2 linked regions of the Rhizobium sp. SSA_523 genome follow. The protein of the gene in region 1 interacts with the protein of each later gene in a pairwise test. Links are inferred from orthologs where the notes say so. Each region holds a gene or a part of one and is shown in the gene's direction. Other genes may lie near its edges.

What was found. The genes of interacting proteins can lie anywhere in the genome.
Region 2: the proteins of QTJ18_RS19790 (region 1) and QTJ18_RS04185 interact in binary tests that used the Escherichia coli proteins (3 or more experiments, as listed by UniProt). The link is inferred for Rhizobium sp. SSA_523 from one-to-one orthologs.

The regions. Positions count from the first base shown.
Region 1 is NZ_CP129382.1:2,391,618-2,397,558, forward strand. The notes cover bases 3,001-5,941. They hold QTJ18_RS19790 (BolA family protein), read left to right. Parts: upstream 3,001-4,278; coding sequence 4,279-4,605; downstream 4,606-5,941. Other genes in these bases: cobS (cobaltochelatase subunit CobS), read right to left, coding at 3,001-3,479; QTJ18_RS19785 (J domain-containing protein), read right to left, coding at 3,554-4,177; QTJ18_RS19795 (HlyC/CorC family transporter), read right to left, coding at 4,628-5,932; aroB (3-dehydroquinate synthase), read right to left, coding at 5,926-5,941. In the rest of the region: QTJ18_RS19770 (esterase-like activity of phytase family protein), read right to left, coding at 1-529; cobaltochelatase subunit CobT, read right to left, coding at 544-2,445; more of cobS, read right to left, coding at 2,487-3,000. UniProt on the Escherichia coli protein: Transcriptional regulator that plays an important role in general stress response. Has many effects on cell morphology, cell growth and cell division. Acts by regulating the transcription of many genes, including dacA (PBP-5), dacC (PBP-6), ampC and mreB.
Region 2 is NZ_CP129381.1:619,163-625,097, forward strand. Bases 1,515-4,449 are described here. They hold QTJ18_RS04185 (ABC transporter permease), read left to right. Parts: upstream 1,515-2,348; coding sequence 2,349-3,551; downstream 3,552-4,449. Other genes in these bases: osmF (glycine betaine ABC transporter substrate-binding protein OsmF), read left to right, coding at 1,515-2,248; QTJ18_RS04190 (ABC transporter ATP-binding protein), read left to right, coding at 3,548-4,449. Also shown: QTJ18_RS04175 (BCCT family transporter), read right to left, coding at 1-998; more of osmF, read left to right, coding at 1,337-1,514; more of QTJ18_RS04190, read left to right, coding at 4,450-4,483; QTJ18_RS04195 (ABC transporter permease), read left to right, coding at 4,480-5,220; QTJ18_RS04200 (SGNH/GDSL hydrolase family protein), read right to left, coding at 5,251-5,934.

The DNA.
Region 1 (5,941 bases):
ATTCGCGCCGCGGAATCAGGATGTCGAGGCTGCGACCGGGGCGCGCGGAGAGGAAGCCCGGATCGGGATAGATGGCAATGCGGTGCGTGCGCTCATAGCTTACCAGCACCTCCCCGTCACGCAGGGCAACCCCTTCCGCATCCATGTCGCTTTTGGAGCGGGGCTCCTCCCCCCGCCCATCCAGCATGGGCGCAAGCCTGACCTCGTACAGACCGGACAGCCGTCCATCGGCGCTGCGGTCCAGCCTGCCGGTCAGCCAGTGGCCCGTGTCGAGCACGGCCACGAAGCTTGCCCCGTCAGCCCGAAGACGAAGGCTTGAAATTGAGCCGAGCAGATCTTCGCTCGAGGAAAATTCCAGCCCGCCCAGGAATTCGAAGCTGCCGAAGCGTGTCTCCGACGAACCCGGCTTGAAGCGCTCGACGCGCGTGGCCGTGACCGGAACGCTTTGCTCCTCGGCCAGACCGGTTTGCGCGGGAGAGACCAGTGCTAAGGCGAGCAATCCCGTCAGGAGGAGGCGTGTTGGCACCATTGCGGGGCGCGCGATCAGCCCGCGCGCCGCAAGCGGCTGCCGCGTGCCGAGGGGGTGCTTTCGTCAAACAGCGAGGCGAGCTGCTCGGTCATCGCACCCGCCAATTCATCGGCATCGACGATCGTGACGGCACGGCGATAATAGCGCGTCACGTCATGGCCGATGCCGATCGCCAGGAGTTCAACCGGCGAGCGGTTTTCGATCTGGTCGATGACGGCGCGCAGGTGGCGCTCCAGATAATTGCCGGGATTGACCGACAGAGTCGAATCATCGACCGGCGCGCCATCGGAGATCATCATGAGGATCTTGCGCTGCTCCGGACGTCCGATCAGGCGGTTATGCGCCCACATCAGCGCTTCGCCGTCGATATTCTCCTTGAGCAGGCCTTCGCGCATCATCAGGCCGAGATTGCGCCGCGAGCGGCGCCAGGGCGCATCCGCGGCCTTGTAGACGATGTGACGCAGATCGTTCAGGCGACCGGGAGTCGGCGGCTTGCCATTGGCCAGCCATTGCTCGCGGCTCTGGCCGCCCTTCCAGGCCTTGGTGGTGAAGCCGAGGATTTCCACTTTCACACCGCACCGTTCCAGCGTGCGGGCCAGAATATCGGCGCAGGTGGCAGCAACCGTAATCGGCCGGCCGCGCATGGATCCCGAATTGTCGATGACCAGCGAGACCACCGTATCGCGAAATTGCGTGTCACGCTCCCGCTTGAAGGAAAGCGGCTGCATGGGATCGATCACGAGCCGCACGAGGCGCGCCGGATCGAGATAGCCCTCTTCCAGATCGAACTCCCAGGACCGGTTCTGCTGTGCCATGAGCCGGCGCTGGAGGCGGTTCGCAAGCCGGCCGACGGCGCCCTGGAGATGGGAAAGCTGCTTGTCGAGAAAGGCGCGCAGGCGGTCGAGTTCCGCCTCATCGCACAATTCCTCGGCCGTCACCTCCTCGTCGAAGGCTTCGGTGAAGATGTGGTAATCCACCTTCTCGTTGAAATCGTCGAAAGGCATGTTGGGCCGGCGGGTTTCGCCTGGCGTTTCCGACTGATCGTCATCGTCGTCGGACATGTCGTCGTCGGAGATTTCGGCGCCGTCCATTTCGCCTTCGTCGAGCTGTTCCTCGGCGGCCTGGCTCTCTTCGGCGGGAGCGGCGTCGGAGCCTGCATCTTCCTCGACCTCGTCATTCTCGGTCTCGTTGCTGCGCGGCTGCTCCTCGTCGTTCTCGTTCTCCATTTCCTCCGGCTGGTTCTCGTCGTCGCCGTAATCCTCGGCCATCTGCATGGATGACAGCATGTGGCGAACGAGCTTGCCGAAGGCCTGCTGGTCCTCGATAACGGTCCTCAGACCGTCCAGATCTCCGCCGACCTTCTCTTCGAAGAAGGGCCGCCAGAGCTCGAGCACCTTGCCGGCGCTGGCAGGTGGCTTGGCGCCCGTCAGCTTTTCGCGCACCAGCATGGCCATGGCCTCGCCGATCGGCGCATCTTCCTGGCGATCGACGCCGGTGAAGTTCGCCTTGGCATATTTCTCGGCATTCATGCTGTTGATATTGGCGGCAACGCCTGCCATGCGCAGCGAGCCGAGCGATTCCACCCGGGCCTGCTCGACGGCGTCGAAGACGGTGCGCGCATCGGCACCCTGCGGCGACATGGACGCATGCACATTGGTATCGTGGCAGGCAAGCCGAAGCGCCATGGAATCGCCCAGCCCGCGTGTCACCGATAGCTCCTGCGCCGTCGGACGCTTGGAGATTTCCGGCAGGCGAATGCGCTCGCCCGCCATGCCGGGTCGCTCATTGGCGAAGGAGACCTCGACCTCGTGGCTACCGGCTATCGACCGGACACAGCCGGTGATGGCCCGGCGCAACGGCTCCGTGTCCACCGGCCCGCCGGATTTTGCCTTCGAATTGTCGCCACGGCCTGCCATATGCTTACCTTGTCTGCCGGTTTCTGCTGCCTTCAGCCAAACTACGCTCCAAGAACGATGTTCGCAGCGCTTTCCTTCAGTTCCACGCCGAATGCCCGCTGATACTGTTCGGCAACCAGCGTGCGTTCCAGCTCATCGCATTTGTTGAGGAAGGTGATGCGGAAGGCAAAGGCGACATCGCCGAAGATCTCCGCATTTTCCGCCCAGGTGATCACCGTACGCGGGCTCATCACCGTCGACAGATCGCCATTGATGAAGGCCGAGCGGGTCATGTCCGCAACGCGCACCATTTTCGATACGGTTTCGCGACCTTCGGTCGTCGCGCCAAAGCTCTTCACCTTGGCCGCCACGATATCGACTTCCTTTTCATGCGGCAGATAGTTCAGCGTCGTCACGATCGACCAGCGGTCCATCTGCGCCTGGTTGATCTGCTGCGTGCCGTGGTAGAGACCGGTCGTATCGCCGAGGCCGACCGTGTTGGCGGTGGCAAACAGGCGGAAGGCCGGATGCGGGCGGATGACCCGGCTCTGATCGAGAAGGGTCAGGCGGCCCGAGCTTTCCAGCACGCGCTGGATGACGAACATGACGTCCGGGCGTCCGGCATCATATTCGTCGAAGACGAGCGCCACATTGTGCTGGTAGGCCCAGGGCAGGATCCCGTCCTTGAATTCGGTGATCTGCTTGCCGTCCTTCAGGACGATCGCATCCTTGCCGACGAGGTCGATACGGCTGACATGGCTGTCCAGGTTGACGCGCACGCAGGGCCAGTTGAGGCGCGCCGCGACCTGTTCGATATGGGTGGATTTGCCCGTGCCGTGAAAGCCCGAGACCATCACGCGACGATTGTGCGCGAAGCCAGCGAGAATGGCCAGCGTCGTGTCGCGATCGAACAGATAGTCCGGATCGAGATCAGGGACGTAGGGATCGCTATTGCTGTAGGCCGGGACCCTCAGATCGGTGTCGAGGCCGAAGACGTCCCGCACCGACACCGTCGTATCGGGGAGATTGGAAATATCAAGATCGATTTTGCTCATCACCACTCCACGCCGAACCGCCCAGGCGGTTCAGCCGCATCATTCGCTGCCATGTTGCCTTGCACCAGAACGGCTTAGCAGAAACCGGACTGCTTTAACAATTGGTAGGCCTGTATGACAGCCCGAAAACGTTCCTCCGACCCGCGATCGCCGCCATTCGCGTCCGGATGGTGTTTCTTGACCAGTTCCTTGTAGCGGCTCTTGATTTCTGTCGCTGTTGCGCCCGCCGTCAAGCCCATTGTGTCAAAAGCCTTGGCTTCGAGCGTCTTCAGCTTGCGGACGGGCTGCGTCGGGCGCGCGCCCGCCTGCCCATCGCGCACGAAGCCGAACGGGTCCTTGACGCGCTGGTAGCTGGCGGCGGAGCCGGAGCGCATCGTGGCATGAATGGGCGCGTCCTTGGCGGATTTGTTGACGCCCACTGTCCATGTCGGTCGATGACCGGTGATCGCTTCCTTCTGGTAGCGGGCGATCTCGGTATCGGAGAGGCCGGAAAAATAGTTGTAGCCTTTGTTGTAGTCTTTCACATGTTCGAAACAGAACAGAAAGAACTGCCCCTCGGCATTGCGGCCGACCGGCGCGCGGTGAACGCCCGGCTTGTCGCACCCGTCCCATTGGCAGGTCGGGGCCGCGGCCACGCTTTCCTGCTCCCGTTTCCGGCGGGTCCGGATGCGATCGAAATATTTGGAATCCAGTTTCATTTGGCTACATTATGGGGTGCGCCAGACAGCAGGACAAGAATTGACAAACCGGTTTCTTGCTGCTTTCTGGGACCCCCTTTTCCGGCATTGCGGAGCCGCTCATGTCCATCACTCGCCCGTCCGATCAAGCGCCTGCCGGGGAACCAGCCTCGGTTCGCTCGCGGATCGAACATGTCCTTGCGCAAGCGCTCGAACCGCAGAGACTGGCTGTTCTCGACGAAAGCCACCAGCATGCCGGCCATCAGCCGGACATGACCGGCACCGGCGAGACGCATATGCGGGTGCGCGTCGTTTCCCAGCGTTTTGCCGGCATGACCCGCCTGCAGCGTCACCGCCTGGTCAATGACCTGTTGAAGCAGGAACTGGATGCCGGGCTGCATGCGCTCGCCATCGAAGCCGCAGCGCCCGGTGAAGCCACGCGCTGGTAGGCGCTCGGCAGAAGGCCATGGGTCAGTTCTGCAGGGGCAGGTCCTCTGCCGGCCTGATCCGCAGCCGTGTGATTCGGTTTTTCTCCCGCTTCATCACCGTGAAGCGCTTGCCGTGGAAGGTGAAGCTCTGGCGCTCCTGCGGAATGAGCTTGGATTCGTGAATGACGAGCCCGGCAATTGTCGTCGCCTCCTCGTCCGGCAGGCTCCAGTCAAGCGCACGGTTGAGATCGCGGATCGGGACCGAGCCCTCCACCACGATCGAGCCATCGGCTTCCTGACGCACGCCCTGAATCTCGAGATCATGTTCGTCGGCAATGTCACCGACGATCTCTTCCAGAATGTCCTCGAGCGTCACAATGCCCTGCACCTCGCCATATTCATCGACGACCACGGCAAAATGCATCTTGCGCCGCAGGAAAGCGTTGAGCTGATCCTTGAGGCTGGTCGTATCGGGAACGAACCAGGGTTTCTGGGCAATCTTGACGATATCCAGATCGCGCGGCTCCATGTTCGGCTCCGCCAGCGCCCGCAGCAGATCCTTGGCATGCACGATGCCGATAATGTTCTCGGTGGTCGTGCGCCACAGTGGCATTCGGGTAAAGGGGCTCTCCAGCACGGTGCGCACGATGAGCTCCGGCGGATCCTCGGCATTGATCGCCCGCATGACGGTGCGGTGCTTCATGACATCCGACACTTCCAGCTCTTCAAGATCGAGGAGGCCGCCGAGACGGTCACGATCGGCCTTGACGAAGGAGCCTTCCCGGTGGAGCAGATCGAGCGCGCCGCGCAACTCCTCATGCGCCGTCAGCATGGAGGTCTCGCGCGACAGGTTGACGCCGAACAGCGACAGGATGAAGCGCACGATGGCGTTGACGCCGCTCGACAGGGGGCCGGCCAGACCGACGAAGATGCGCACCGCCGGTGCGACGAACATGGCGAAACGGTCCGGCGAGGAAATGGCCCAGCTCTTCGGCAGAACCTCGGAGAACACCACCAGGAGCACCGTCATCACCAGCGTCGCTATGGCGACGCCGGTCTGTCCGAAGAGGCCGAGAAACAGGCTCGTCGTCAAAGAGGAGGCGAGGATATTGACGAGATTGTTGCCGATCAGCAGGGCGCCGATCAAACGGTCCCGTCTCTCGATCAGATGTCCGACAAGGGCCGCCCTTTCATCGCCATTGCTCTCCAGCGTATGCATGCGGGCCCGCGAAGCCGCGGTCAGCGCCGTCTCAGAACCGGAAAAGAAGGCCGAGGCGGCAATCAGCCCGACAATGGAGACGAGAGTCAGCCAGTATTCCGACAGGATCTCTAGGACTGTGTTCAGCATTGCCCGGTA
Region 2 (5,935 bases), on another replicon or contig:
ATGCGGGCGATGAACATGCCGACAAAAGGCGACCAGGAAATCCACCAGGCCCAGTAGAACAAAGTCCAGGCATCGATCCATGGCCGCGGTTCATAGGCATAGATATTGAAGGTCCGCAGCACGATCGAATCGAGGTAGAAACCAATATTCTGGACGAAGTCCCGCAACAATTGCGCGGTCGGCCCGACGGCAAGGACGAAGACCATCAGCAGGACGGCGATCATCAAATTGAGCTCGCTGAGGCGCCGGATGCCCTTGTCGACACCGGTGACGACGGAAATAGTCGCCGTCATGGTGATCACGGCGATCAGGATGAGCTGGACGGTGACACTGTTCGGCAATCCGAGCAGGTAGTTCAACCCGGCATTGATCTGCAGAACGCCGAAACCAAGCGATGTGGCGATCCCGAACAGAGTGCCGCAGATCGCAAATATATCCACGGCATGGCCGATCGGGCCATGAATGCGGTTCTTCAGCAGAGGATAGAGGCCGGAGCGCACCGTCAGAGGCAGATTATAGCGATATCCGAAATAGGCGAGCGACAGGCCCACGACGGCATAGATTGCCCAGGCGTGGATCCCCCAGTGGAAGAAGGTGACACTCATGGCCTGGCGCTGGGCGGCAACGCTCAGCGGCTGTGCTTCCGGGGGCGCGGCGAAATGCGTGATAGGCTCGCCAACGGAAAAATACATGAGACCTATGCCCATGCCGGCGGCAAACAGCATGGCGATCCAGGACAGATACTGGAAATCCGGCAGCGAATCCTCCGGTCCCAGCTTGAGATTTCCGTACTGGCTTGTCGCGAGAAACAGGACCGAAAATATGAAGATCGCCACCGCCAGCAAATAAAGCCAGCCGAATGTGCTCAAGATCCAGGCCTGGACTTCGGCAAACACAGTTTCCGCATTATCGGGAAAAAGAATGCCGATCGTCAGGAAGATCACGGTGACAACCACGGCGCCGATAAATACAGGCGGGTTCATGACGAGCTTCGGCATTAGCCATTCCTTGCGATGTTCTTCTTTGGAACCCTTATCTGCCGCAGCTGAATGACCTTTCAAGTGTCAGACAGCCACAACCGCGTCCCGGCTCGCATTTCCTCTCGCCCCCGGTCCGTCCGGGCGTCTTTTGGCGTTGACATTGATGATGCTGCCCCTTGTCGCGGCGGCTTCCTGCGCCACCTAAAGTGCAACGCGTGGCGGGATAGGTCACCGCCGCGATGGCGGCGTCGAATGCCGCTGACATCGACCGCCCATCCGGGCGGTGAAAATCCGGACATTGTCACTGTTGAGCGCCTGGGCGTGGGAAGATTTCGAAGGGATAGGGTATCGTGAAAATGTTTGCAAAACTGCTGATGGCGGCCACGGTTTCCGCCATGACGGCGCTCGGCGCGCAGGCGGCTGATCCGGTCGTTGTTTCGTCGAAGCTGGATACGGAAGGTAGCGTCCTTGGAAACGTCATCATCCAGGCGTTGAAGGCCAAGGACATTCCCACCGAGAGCAAGATCCAGCTGGGCGCAACGCCGATCGTTCGGCAGGCGATCACCCAGAACCAGATCGACCTCTATGTGGAATATACGGGCAATGCCGCGTTCTTCTTCAACAAGGCTGATCTTCCCGTCTGGAACAAGGCGGACGAAGGCTATGAGACGGCAAAGAAGCTCGATTACGACGCCAACAAGATCGTCTGGCTGACGCCGGCCCAGGCAAACAACACCTGGGCGATCGCCATCAGATCCGATATCGCCGAGGCCAATTCGCTGAAGACCATGTCCGATCTCGGCAAGTACATTGCCGGTGGCGGCCAGATCAAGCTTGCAGCCTCGTCGGAATTCGTCACCTCCGCCGCGGCCTTGCCAGCCTTCCAGAAAACCTATGGGTTCGAACTCAAATCCGATCAGCTGATCACCCTTGCCGGCGGCGATACGGCCGCAACCATTGCCGCAGCCGCACAACAGACCTCCGGGGCGAATGCTGCCATGGTTTATGGCACGGATGGCGGCATCGCGCCCTCCGGCCTGGTGGTGATGGAAGACGACAAGGGCGTTCAGCCGGTCTATCTCCCCACGCCGATCATCCGCGAGGAGGTTTTGAAGGCCTATCCGCAGATCGCGGAGATCTTGAAGCCGGTCTTCGAGGCGCTTGATCTGAAGTCCCTGCAGGAGATGAACGGTCGCGTCCAGGTGGGCGGCGAGCCGGCGGATGCGGTTGCCGGCGATTTCCTGGCATCGCATGGCTTTGCCAAGTAGAGTTACAGGCTCTTGACCTGCGCTTCTGGTTTGGCCCGGACGACCTTCGTCCGGGCTTTCCGGTAGACGATAAGACGGAAATTGCAAGCAGCATCCGCCCATGGCCAATCCGACGCACAAGGCACTGACCGCAGAGCCTATCCGACGCATCGACAAACTGGGTGCGATCCTGCTGCCGATCATTCTGCTTGGCCTGTTCGCCGAGCCCTTTGCGCTCTCGCGCGCGAACCGGATTGTCGCGGCGCAACCCGTTTTGCTGTTCGATGCCTTGCCGGCGTGGCAGGCCGGAGGTGCGATGGCCGGCATTGTTCTTGCGGGCCTGATGCTGATCCTGCCCACCCGCACCACCCTCAGGCTGTCTCTCGCCAGCCTGGCCATCGCTGTGTTGACCCTGCTTCTCGGACAGGCGGCGGCTAACCTGCTGCCGGAGGCGAACCGCTATGCGCGCGTCTCGCCCGGCGGCGGCTACTGGCTGATGCTGTTCGGTTTTTCCATCGCGCTTGCGGATTCCATCGCAAGGCTTCGTCTAGGGCCGGGCAGGCGGATCGGCCTTTTGGCCGTCGCTCTGCTGGCGCTTGCCGCCCTCCTGGCCTCGGGGATCTGGGATTCGGTCTCCATTCTCAAAGAATACGACATCCGCCGCGCGGCCTTCTGGCGCGAATTGCGCACCCATTTGCTGCTCGCCGGAGGCTCGCTTTGCGCTGCTGCCATCGTCGGCATTCCGCTCGGCATCCTGTGTTTTCGAGCCCCCCGGCTGCGCGCCGTCATTCTGAACAGCCTGAATATCGTGCAGACCATCCCGTCGATTGCACTCTTCGGGCTGCTGATCGCACCCTTGGCGTGGATCGGCCGCAGTGTGCCGGGCGCCAATGCGATCGGCATAGCGGGCATCGGCATCGCCCCGGCGTTTGTCGCCTTGTTCGGCTATTCTCTTCTGCCAATGGTGGCAAACACCGTCGCCGGACTGGAGACCGTATCGCGCGATGCACGCGATGCCGCCCGCGGCATGGGCATGACGGTCCCCCAAAGACTCTGGCAGATCGAAGTGCCGCTGGCCTTCCCCGTGATCCTGACCGGAATCCGGATCGTATTGGTGCAGAATATCGGAATGGCCGTCATCGCGGGACTGATCGGCGGCGGAGGTCTCGGGACCTTCGTGTTTCAGGGTATCAGCCAGACGGCAACCGATCTCGTCTTGCTGGGCGCGCTGCCTGTCGTCGGAATGGCCTTTGCGGCTGCCATCATCCTCGACGCGCTGGTAGAAATGAGTGCGCGGGGTTCAGTGAAGGGGCATGCGACATGATCGAGATCGAAGCGGTCAGCAAGGTTTTCGGAACCGAACCGGCGGTGGACAATGTCTCCCTGACCGTCGACCGGGGCGATATCGCGGTCATTGTCGGGACATCGGGTTCCGGCAAGACGACGCTGATGCGGATGATCAATCGCATGGTGGAGCCGACCTCCGGCGTGATCCGCATCGACGGCCAGGATCACCGCAGCGTGCCGCCATACCAATTGCGGCGGGGGATCGGCTATGCCATCCAGGGCCATGGCCTGTTTCCGCATCGTTCTGTCGCCGACAATATCGCTACGGTACCGAAGCTGATGGGTTGGACAAAGGCGCGCATCGATCAGCGCGTCGACGAGCTGCTGTCGCTGTTTCACCTCAACCCCGCGCAATTTCGCCATCGCCTGCCGCATGAGCTGTCGGGCGGCCAGAAACAGCGCATCGGCGTGGCCCGGGCACTTGCCGCCGAACCGCCGCTTCTCCTGATGGACGAGCCGTTCGGCGCACTGGATCCGATCATCCGCGGCAAGGCGCAGGAGGATCTTCTCACGATCCAGCGCAATTTCGCCACGACCATTGTCCTCGTGACCCATGACATGGACGAAGCCATTCACCTCGGCACCAGGATCGCGGTGATGGACAAGGGCCGCTTGCTGCAATACGCGCCGCCGGCGGAGATCGTGACGCATCCGGCGACGCAGTTCGTCCAGGAATTGCTGGGCGAGAAGGACCGGGCCTTCCGGCTTCTGTCGCTGCAGCAGGTCGGCCGGTTCATCGAGGCGGGAGAGGCGTCCGGTGCGCCCATCGACAGCCGCGCCAGCTTGAAGGATGCGCTGGCCGAATCTCTCTGGTCGGGGAGGGAGATGCTTCCGGTAACCCGCGAGGGAGCGGTCGTCGGCCGCATCAGCCGGGCACGACTGCTTGCCTCGGCGGAAGGATCGCCATGAAGGCGTCGCTTGTCGCCCGATTGCTGCTGCTTGGCCTGTTGCTCGCTTTCCTCATTCGCCCGATGATGTTTGCGCCGCTCTTTGCGCCGATGACGCTGCCGGGCGCGGCAGCGATCTACACGCAGACCAGCCTGCTATCGCTGACCCTCAGCCATCTTGCTCTGGTCGCTGCGGCAACCACGGCCGCGACCATCGTATCCGTGGGACTGGCCATTCTCGTCACGCGACCCTTTGGCGCGGAATTTCTGCCACTCTCCCGCTCGATCGCAAATGTCGGGCAGACATTTCCGCCGGTTGCGGTTCTGGCGCTCTCGGTTCCGGTCTTTGGCTTCGGCCCTGTGCCGACATTGATCGCGCTCTTCTTGTATGGCCTCCTGCCCATATTCGAAAACACCCTGACAGGCCTTACCAATCTTCCGGACGATGTCGTCGAGGCGGCCCGTGGTGCCGGCATGACCGAGCGGCAGCGCCTCATCGGTGTGGAATTCCCGCTGGCCCTGCCGGTGGTCCTTGCGGGCATTCGCCTGTCCGCGGTCATTTCGCTGGCCACGGCAACGATCGGCTCGACCGTGGCCGCGAAAACGCTCGGCGAGGTGATCATCGCCGGATTGCAGGCCAATAACATCGCTTTTGTCCTGCAGGGCGGCCTGGTGGTGGCTGCCATCGCCCTTCTCACGCATGATGGCTTCGTGTCACTGGAGCGCTATCTGGCGCGGCGCACGGGCCGAACGGCCTGAGCCGCGATCGCGCATTTCGAAGACGATCCTTCACCCGTTCGTCCCCTCCGCCCCATCCATGGAGGGGGACGGAGGAAGCGGCAGGGAACGGATGACCGGCACGAGAGCCTCGGCGAGAGCGTGATGCGCCGTCTCGGTCAGATGCACGCCATCGATCGGAGAGACTTCTGCGACGCTGCCGGCGTCGAAGAAGCTGGCGCCGATTTCGGCCGCGACCTTGGCGAAGAGCTCGGCGAGACGGGCCGACTTGGCCGCCGCGCCGGCGATCGATTCGCCAAATGGCGGCACTTCGATGACGGGGACGGGCGCTATGACGAGAAGATGCGGAGCCCGGCCTTGCGGTCCACACGCCGCCTGCCGGATCTTCAGCAGGATCTGGCGCAGGCCGTCGGCAATATCGATCGGCGGCAGGTTCAGACGCGCCTTCAGATCATTGGTACCGAGCATCACGGCGACGACGTCCAGCGGCGCATGCGTTTCGAGGATGGCGGGAAGGACGGTCATGCCGTTTTTGTGCGGCCCCGTCAGCGGGTTGTCGAAGACCGTCGTTCGGCCCGGAAGACCCTCATCGATGACCCGCCACTGCGATCCCAGAGCCTTCTGAAGGCGAGACGGCCAGCGAATATCGGGTCCGTAGCGATAATTGCTGCGATCGGGAAGCGTGGGGGAGGACCCATGAGTGTTGGAATCGCCGTAGATCAACAGAACAGGCATG